DNA from 2 places in the Salinarimonas chemoclinalis genome. Region 1 is predicted to be linked to the other one. Evidence: riboswitches for the same ligand, from Rfam matches in the RefSeq annotation. Region 1 holds a riboswitch; the other holds the start of a gene.
The links. A riboswitch is a leader RNA that binds a small molecule or an ion and turns the genes downstream of it on or off. The one in region 1 is predicted to bind thiamine pyrophosphate.
Positions count from the first base shown of each region.

Region 2: linked by a shared signal. The riboswitch ahead of thiB (thiamine ABC transporter substrate binding subunit) and the one ahead of thiM (hydroxyethylthiazole kinase) in region 1 are both predicted to bind thiamine pyrophosphate.

Region 1 covers NZ_JBGMWH010000002.1:185,949-190,351, forward strand. Annotated here, with positions in the region: gene thiD (bifunctional hydroxymethylpyrimidine kinase/phosphomethylpyrimidine kinase) at 1-443, opposite strand, end outside; gene thiE (thiamine phosphate synthase) at 461-1,138, opposite strand; gene thiM (hydroxyethylthiazole kinase) at 1,135-1,941, opposite strand; TPP riboswitch at 1,931-2,032, opposite strand; gene AB9M23_RS04700 (papain-like cysteine protease family protein) at 2,116-2,694, opposite strand; gene AB9M23_RS04705 (baeRF11 domain-containing protein) at 2,927-4,048, shown strand; gene AB9M23_RS04710 (hypothetical protein) at 4,086-4,403, opposite strand, start outside.
Region 2 covers NZ_JBGMWH010000011.1:97,034-101,436, forward strand. Annotated here, with positions in the region: gene AB9M23_RS16455 (ABC transporter permease family protein) at 1-1,347, opposite strand, end outside; gene thiB (thiamine ABC transporter substrate binding subunit) at 1,344-2,384, opposite strand; TPP riboswitch at 2,447-2,552, opposite strand; gene uvrC (excinuclease ABC subunit UvrC) at 2,652-4,403, opposite strand, start outside.

The DNA of each region.
Region 1 (4,403 bases):
GCCCCGAGCAGCGCCGCCGCCTCGGGCAGGTTCGGGGTGAGCAGGAGGGCGCGGGGCAGGAGGACCGTGCGCAGGGTCTCGACCGCGTCGTCCGAGAGGAGCTTGTCGCCGGACGCCGCCACCATCACCGGATCGAGCACCACGCGGGTCACGCCGTGCCGGGCGAGGCCGGCGGCGACCGCCTCGATCACGGCGGGCCGGGAGAGCATGCCGATCTTCACGGCGTCGACCTTCAGGTCCGAGAGCACGCTGTCCATCTGCGCCGCGACGAACTCCGCGGGCACGTCGTGGATGCCCTGGACGCCGCGGGTGTTCTGGGCGGTGAGCGCGGCGATCACGCTCGCGCCGTAGACGCCGCGGGCGGAGAAGGTCTTCAGGTCGGCCTGGATGCCGGCGCCGCCGCCCGAATCCGAGCCGGCGATGGTGAGGGCGATGGCGGTCATGCGGTCTCCTCGTTGGGTCAGGCGCCGCGGGCGGCGAGCGCCTCGTCGACGAGGCGGCGCAGGCGCCCCGCGGCGGCGGTGGGGTCGTCGGCGCCGAAGATCGCGGAGATGACGGCGATGCCGTCCGCGCCCGCGCCGATCACGGAGCGGGCGTTCGTTTCGTCGATGCCGGCGATGGCGCCGAGCGGCAGGCCCGGCGCCGCCGCGCGGCCCGCGGCGGCGACCGCCGCGAGGCCCGAGAGCCCGATCGGCGGGTCCGGGTTGTCCTTCGACGTCGTGGCGAACACGCCGCCGATGCAGCCGTAGTCGACGGGCACCTGCGCGAGCGCGCGGGCGTGGTCGGGCGTCTTCAGCGTCCAGCCGATGATCGCGTCGGGCCCGAGCAGGCGACGCGTGTCGCGCGGGTCCATGTCGCTCTGGCCGAGATGGACGCCGTCCGCCCCCGCGGCGAGCGCGACGTCGACGCGATCGTTGACGAGGAGCGGCACACCCGTGCCGGAGAGCGTCGTCCTCAGCGCGCGGGCGAGGTCGACGAGCGTGCGCGTGTCCGCGTGCTTCTCGCGCAGCTGCACCAGCGTCGCCCCGCCCGCCACGGCGCGCCCGACGAGGTCGACGAGATCGCGCCCGCGCGCGTCCGCGAGGCCGACGATGGCGTAGAGGCGAAGGTCGACGGGGTTCCTGGCGGCGTGATTCACGAGACCCTCGCACGGGAGACGAGCGCCGCCCCGTCGAGCGCGTCGAGCGCATCGAGGTAGGCGGCGGGGAAGGAGCCGGGGCCGGCGGCGCGGCCGCCGGCGATCTCGCCGGCGACGCCGAGAACGACGAGCGCCGCCGCCGCGGCGACGAGCGCGTCGTCCTCCAGCGCGGCGAAGGCGGCGACGAGCGCGGAGCCCGCGCAACCCATCGCGGTGACGCGGGCCATCAGCGGGTGTCCGTTGGCGATGCGGACGGCGCGGGTGCCGTCGGTCACGAGATCGGTCGGGCCGGTGAGGGCGACGACGCAGCCGTGATCGCGGGCGAAATCCATCGCGGCCTCCGCCGTCGGCGCGCGTCCGGCGAGCGCCTCGAGCTCTCCCGGGTTCAGCCGCACGATCGCCGGGCGCGTGCGCAGCAGATCGCGGGCGACGCCGAGGCGGGGCGGCGACGCCTCGACGAAGACCGGATCGAGCACGAGCGGCCGGTTCGCCTCGCGCGCGGCGGCGACGGCGACGGGGATGCCGGCCCGGCGCTCCGCGTCGAGCGTGCCGAGGTTGACGAGCACGGCGTCCGCGAGCCGCGCGAAGTGAGCGGCCTCCTCGGCGGCGATGGTCAGCGAGGGGATCGCGCCCGCGGCGAGCAGCAGGTTCGCGGTGAAGGCCTGCGCTGCGGCGTTGGTGAGCGCGTGCACCCGCGGGCGCCGGGCGCGGGCCTCCGCGAGGAGCCGGGCGGCGTGCTCCGCGATCCGATGCGTTGCGATGTCATGAGACGCGGCGGCGCGCGCGGGCGCGTTCTCGTCCATGTCTCGTTCCCTCCGCCGGCACGACCCGGATCAGGTTCGATGGGTTGGCGCATGCGCCTCTCAGCCCGGACGGGCACCCCGTGAGACCGTGGAAGAGGAGTTAGCGCGCCCGCCCGCCGCGCGCAAGGGGTGGCCGAACCCGGGCAGGATCGCTCCGCCGGGAAGGGCGGCGCATCATCGGACCGCGAGCACCACGGACATGCGCTGTGCGAAGAGCGGCCAGTCCTGCTTCATCCCGGGCGCGACCAGGGGATCGTGATAGGACACCACGGCCCACCCCCCGTTCGGCGTCTGGTAGACGTCCATTCCCGTGATCACGACGAAGTGGCTCCCGTCCACGTGCGCCACGATCGGCCGGCCGGTCCGGCGCAGGTGCGTGATGAAGTCCGGCGCCCAACGACTGATCTCGAGCGTGCCGATCCGGCCGCCGAACATGCCGACGAGACGGGAGATTTCGCTGATGTGCCCGGGACGCAGGCAGAGATCCGGGCGTCGGCAGCACGGCGCGCCGTAGGCGAGTTCCAGCATCTGGCACTGGCTGGGGGTCGGCAGCCCGACCGTCTCCGCCGCCATCTTCGCGCTGGCGACCCAGCACCAGACGACCGTGTCCTGACGGTGGTAGGGGACGGACAGATGGACGCTGTCGACGAGGACTTGCGCGCGCGCTTCACCGCCGCGCGTCCCCGCGACGGCCAGAACACACGACAGGAGAACGAGAGCGCGTACCGCTGTCGCCCACGAGCGAAACGTCATGATGGCCCCCATACGCTCCCCGAGTGGCATCAGACTGTCACGCCCGGCCGAGCGTGGCAATCGGCCGTTCCGGTTTCGCGACGGCCGATCGGGCTTGAACCGGAAGGAAGGAGCGAACATTGTCGGCGCGTACCACCCCAGGGCCTCGTCCCGACGACCGCGACCGTGCGCTCGCGCACGGCACGGTCTCGCGCAGGCGCGAATTCAGATCATAGCCAATTCCGGAGAGATCATGCTCTACGTCGACATCCCCACCCAGCCCGAGCTGCAGACGCTCGTCGCCGCCCGGAGCGAGGCTTCGGTCTCGTTCTACCTGCGCACCACGCCCGAGACGCAGGACATCGGCGCAGCGCGGATCGCGCTCGGCAACCTGCTTCGGACGGCAGTGGGCGAGCTCGAGGCGGCGGGGACCGACAAGCGCACCATCTGGCCCATCGAGGAGCAGGTGCACGACCTCCTCGACGACGACGGCTTCTGGACCCATCAGGCGAACTCCCTCGCGCTATTCGTCACGCCCGGCGGACTGCGTTCGTTCCGCCTCCCCAACCGTCTGGAAGACATGGTCCAGGTCTCGGACCGCTTCCACCTCAAGCCACTGCTGCGCGCGCTCACGGCGCAGCAGCACGCGTTCGTGCTCGCGCTCGCCGAGAACGAGGTGCGCCTCGTCGAGGTCTTCGCCGATCTGCCCGCCAGCGAGGTCGCGGTCGCGGGCATGCCGCGCGACGCCGCGTCCGCCGCCGGGACGGCCAACGTCAACTCGCGCAGCTACTCCGGCCGCAAGGGCGGCGGCGAGGGGCAGAAGGTGCTCCTGCGCGGGTATTGCCGCAAGGTCGACGCGGCGCTGCGGCCAGTTCTCGCGGGCCGATCCGAGCCGTTGATCCTCGCCGCCGCCGAGCCGCTGCGGTCGATGTTCCGCTCGCTCGCGACCCACCAGAACCTCGCGGCCGAGACCCTGGACGCGAGCCCCGTACGCAAGTCCGCGTCGGAGCTCGCCGCCGAGGCGCGGCCGGTCCTCGACGCGATCCACCAGCGCGAGATCGAGGCGGTGCACGCCCTGTTCAGCGCCCGCGAGAACGAGGGCCGCGCGACGACGCAGATCGCGCGTGCGGCGCGCGCCGCCACGTTCGGGGCCGTGGACACGCTGCTCGTGGACATCGACGAGGTCGTGCCCGGCACGATCGACGAGACGACCGGCGAGGTGAGCTTCGCCGACGAGGAGAGCGCCGACAGCTACGGCGTCGTGGACGAGATCGCCGGGCGCGTGCTCGCCGCGGGCGGACGCGTCCTCGCGGTTCGGCGCGACGACATCCCGCAGAAGCAGTCGCTCGCCGCGATCCTGCGCTACGCGATCTGAGCCCGGGCAGGCCTCGCCGGGGCTGCGGGCGGCCCGCTCAGTCCCGGCAGGCGAAGGGCGGGAAGGTGCTCGCGGTCCCGGCGTTCATGGCCAGGATCACCATCACGTTGGCCATGGCGAGCTCTGCCTCGCTACGCGGGCAGACGTCGGCGGGCGCGGTGCAGCCCGAGGCGATGAAGGCGTCGTGTCGGGCGACGAACTCGGCGGAGAGGCCCTCGGTGCCCATGCGCCGCGTCGCCTCCTCCCAGGAGGCGGCGTAGCGCACGCACTTCTCCCGCGTCCAGGCGTCGCCCGTCCCGGGCGGGCCCGCGGTGCCGTCGAGGGCTTCCCCCTCCCAGGACCCGCCGCTCCAGTG
Region 2 (4,403 bases), on a different contig from region 1:
CCAGTCGACGATGGCGAGGCGGCGCAGGCCCGTGAGCCCGAGCAGAGCCGCGAGGCGCCCGTGGCGCTCCGCGCTCGTGGCGAGAGCCGGGGCGAGGAAGCGGTAGGCGAAGGGCAGCGCGCCGATGGCGTTGACGAGGGGGAGCAGCACGAACCCGGCCTCCGTGGCGCCGACCCGTCCGCGCAGCAGGAGGAAGAGCCCCGCCGTCAGCGCGAAGGGCGGGATCGCCAGCACCAGCGCCGGGAGCACGTCGTATGCCGCCGCGAGCCGCCCGCGCCTGCGCTCCCGTGCCGCCTGCGCCGCGCCCGCGAGCGCGATCGCCATGGCGCAGGCGAGGGCGGCGGAGACGAGGGCGATCGTCACGCTCGTCGTCGCGGCGCGGGCGAGGTCGCCGTCGAGCACCCGCGGCAGCGCGGCTGCGCCCTCCAGCGTCGCCGCGAGCAGCGGCAGGACGAGCGCGCCGCCGAGCGCCAGCACGACCAGGTCGAGGAGGCGCAGGCGCGGGTCAGCGCAGTCCGGACGCGCGATCGGCAGGCGCTCGGTGGGCGCGACGGGGGCCTGCGTCACCGCCCAGTGCAGCAGGAGCGTCAGCGACAGGCAGATCGCCAGCTGGAGGCCGGCGAGCATCGCCGCGCGGGCGAAGTCGAGCTCGACCCTGAGCGCCGAGAAGATCGCCACCTCGAGAGTCGCCTTGCCCGGCCCGCCGCCGAGCGTCAGCACGATGGCGAAGCTGGTGAAGCACAGGAGGAAGACGAGCCCCGCGAGGCCGGGCGCCTCGCGCTTCAGGATCGGCCAGTCGAGATGCGCGAAGGTCGCCCGCGGCCCGAAGCCGAGGATCGCGGCGAGCCGCCAGTGCTCCGCGGGTGCGCGCGACAGCGCGTCGAGGAAGACGCGGGCGGCGAGCGTGGCGTTGAGGAAGACGTGGGCGACGAGGATGCCCGGCCAGCCGAATGGGTTCGGCCTCGGCGCGAGCCCCGCCGCCTCGATCCCCGCCGCGAGCCAGCCCGAGCGTCCGTAGACCGCGACGACCGAGAACACGACGACGATCGCCGGCATCACCGCCGCCGCCCCGAGCGCCGCCAGCGCGAGGCTCCGCCCCGGGAAGCGCCGCCGCGCCAGCGCCAGTGCCAGCGCCGCGCCGAGGACGAGCGACAGCACCGTCGAGAGCGCGGCCTGTCCGAGGGAGAAGACGAGGATGCGGCGCAGGTAGGCGTCGAGCGCGAGCACGCTCGGCCGGTCCTGCGCCGCCCCGATCAACGCGCCGAACGCCGCCGCCGCGAGCCCCGCCAGCGCGAGCGCGACGAGCGCGCCCGGATGCGGCGCACGCAGCCCGGCGGCCCGCCTCACCGCGTCGTCGCCTCGAGCCAGGCGTCGATGAGCGCCCGGCGCTCGGCGGAGACGCGATCGGAGTCGAACAGGAAGGCTTCGCCGGGCTCGATCAGCCCCGCGAAGCTCTCCGGCAGGCCGCCTTCCGGCAGGCGCGCCGGGTACATCCAGTTGCCCTCCGGGATCAGGCTCTGGAAGCCGTCGTCGAGCATGAAGCGCAGGAAGTCGCGGGCGAGCTCGGGCGTGTCGGTCGTGCGCGTCGCGCCGGCGATCTCGACGTGGAGGTAGTGTCCTTCCGCGAAGCGGGCGGCCTCGTAGCGGGTCTCGTCCTCCACCGAGCGGTGGTAGGCGGGCGAGGTGGAGTAGGAGAGCACCATGTCCGCCTCGCCCTCCAGGAAGAGCCCGTAGGCCTCCGACCATCCGGTCGTGAAGGTCACGACCCGTGGCGTCAGCGTGGCCCAGGCGTCGGCCATCCCCTCGCCGAAGACGGCGCTCGACCAGAGCAGCAGCCCGAAGCCGGGCGCGCTGGTGCGCGGGTCCTGGAGGACGACGCTCGGGCCCTCCGGGTCCGTGAAGAGCGCCTCGAGGCTTTCCGGCGGGGTCTCGAGGCGGGTCGTGTCGTAGACGAAGGCGAGATGGCCCCAGTCGTAGGGCAGGAAGGTCTCGTCCTGCCACGCGACCGGCATGTCGAGCGGGCCGGGCGCGATGCCGTGGGGCGCGAACAGGTCGAGCGCGCGGGCCTGCGCGGCGAGGTTCATGTCGAGGCCGAGGACGACGTCGGCCCGGGTCGAGGCGCCCTCGAGCCGCAGCCGGCCGAGGAGCGAGCCCGCGTCGTCCGCGGTGACCCATTCGAGATCGCAGCCGCAGGCGGCCTCGAAGCGCTCGGCGATGGCCTCGCCCGGGCCGTAGCGGCCGACGAAGGAGGAGTAGGTGTAGACGGTGAGCGTCGGCCGCTCCTGCGCGGCGGCCGGCGTCGGCGGCGTGGCGAGGGCCGCCGCCAGGACGGGGAGCCCGAGGGCGAGGCGCATGGCGGGCGAGGGGCGTAGGGGCGTGTGCATCGGCGGCTCCGGTTCGCGAGAGCCGGGGCGGACGGGCGACGATGTGCGGAGGCGGCCGCAGCGCGCGGCCCGTCGCTCATCCCTACGCCGGTACGACCCGGATCAGGTTCGACGGGTTGGCGCGCACTCGCGCCTCTCAGCTCCGTCGGAGCACCCCGTGAGACGTGCCGGGTGTAGACCCGCCCGCGTCCCGGCGCAAGCGGGGCCGCACGGCGTCGCGCGGGCGGCGCGGCCGGCCGCGGCGCCCGACGCGGCTGGAGCGGCCCGTCAGTCGTGGAAGTGGTCGTAGACCGCCTTCGCCGTCGCGGCGTTGACCCCGGGGGCCTTCATCAGGTCCTCGAGCGCGGCGCGCTGGATGGCCTTCACCGTGCCGAAGTGGTGGAGGAGCGCGCGCTTGCGGGCGGGGCCGATGCCGGCGATCTCGTCGAGCGGGTTCTGCACCATCGTGCGCTTGCGCTTGGCGCGATGGGTGCCGATGGCGAAGCGGTGGGCCTCGTCGCGCAGGCGCTGGACGAAGTAGAGCGCCGGGTCGCGCGGCGGCAGTTTGAACGGGTTCCTGCCCTCGACGAAGAAGGTCTCGCGCCCCGCGTCACGGTCACGGCCCTTGGCGATGCCGACGACGGCCACGTCGGCGACGCCGATCTCGGCCAGCGCCTTGCGCGCGGCAGCGACCTGTCCCGCGCCGCCGTCGATGAGCACGAGGTCGGGCCATGCGGGGAACTCCTCGTCGTTCGCTGCCGCGGCCTCGAGCTCCTCCTCCTCGCTCTCCGTCTCGGGGGCTCCCGCGATCGGCGCGTCCTCGATCTCGTGCGCCTCCTCCGGCTCGTCCGCCGATGCCTCGCGGGCATGCACAATGCGATCGGGATGCTCCTTCACCAGCCGCGCGAAGCGCCGGCCGAGCACCTCCTGCATCATGCCGAAGTCGTCCCCGGGGGTGAGGTCCTGCGACTTGATGTTGAAGGTGCGGTAGTGCTGCTTCATGAAGCCGCCGACGCCGGCGACGATCATGGCACCGACCGCGTTCGTGCCCATGATGTGCGAGTTGTCGTAGACTTCCACCCGCCGGGGCGCGCGCGCCAGGCCGAAGGCCTGGGCGAGCACGTCGAGCAGCTTCGCCTGCGAGGAGCGCTCCGCGAGGCGCCGGCCGAGCGCCTCCTTGGCGTTGCGCAGGGCCGCCTCGACGATGGCGCGGCGCTCGCCGCGCTTGGGGGCGTGCACCTCCACCTTGTGGCCGGCCTTCAGCGTCAGCGCCTTCTGGACGAGGTCGCGCTCCTCGATGTCGTGCGAGAGCAGCACCAGGCGCGGCGGCGGCTTGTCGGCGTAGAACAGCGAGACGAAGGAGGCGAGCACCTCCTGGGGCGCGAGGCCCTTGTCGGCCTTGGGGAAGTAGGCGCGGTTGCCCCAGTTCTGCCAGTTGCGGAAGAAGAACACCTCGACGCAATAGGCCCCGGCCTGCTCGTCGATGGCGACGACGTCCGCCTCCTCCACCGACTGGGTGTTGATCCCCTGCGACCCCTGGATGGCGGAAAGCGCCGCTATGCGGTCGCGGTAGCGCGCCGCGCGCTCGAACTCGAGCGCCTCGGCCGCCTCCTGCATGTCGGCGGCGAGCCGCTCCTTCACCGCGCTGGAGCGGCCGGCGAGGAAGGCCTGCGCCTCGCCGGCGAGGGCCGCGTACTCCTCCTTGCCGATCTCTCCCGTGCAGGGGCCGGCGCAGCGCTTGATCTGGTGGAGAAGGCAGGGGCGCGTGCGGTTGTCGTAGTAGCTGTCCGTGCAGGTACGCAGCAGGAAGGCGCGCTGGAGCGCGGTCATCGTGCGGTTGACCGCCCAGACCGAGGCGAAGGGCCCGAAATAGGCGCCCTTGCGGTTCCTCGACCCGCGATGCTTGACGAGCTGCGGCGCGCGCGCGGCGTCCTCGGTGAGCAGGATGTAGGGCAGGGACTTGTCGTCCCGCAGGAGCACGTTGTAGCGCGGCTTGAGCTGCTTGATCAGGTTCGTCTCGAGCAGCAGCGCCTCGGTCTC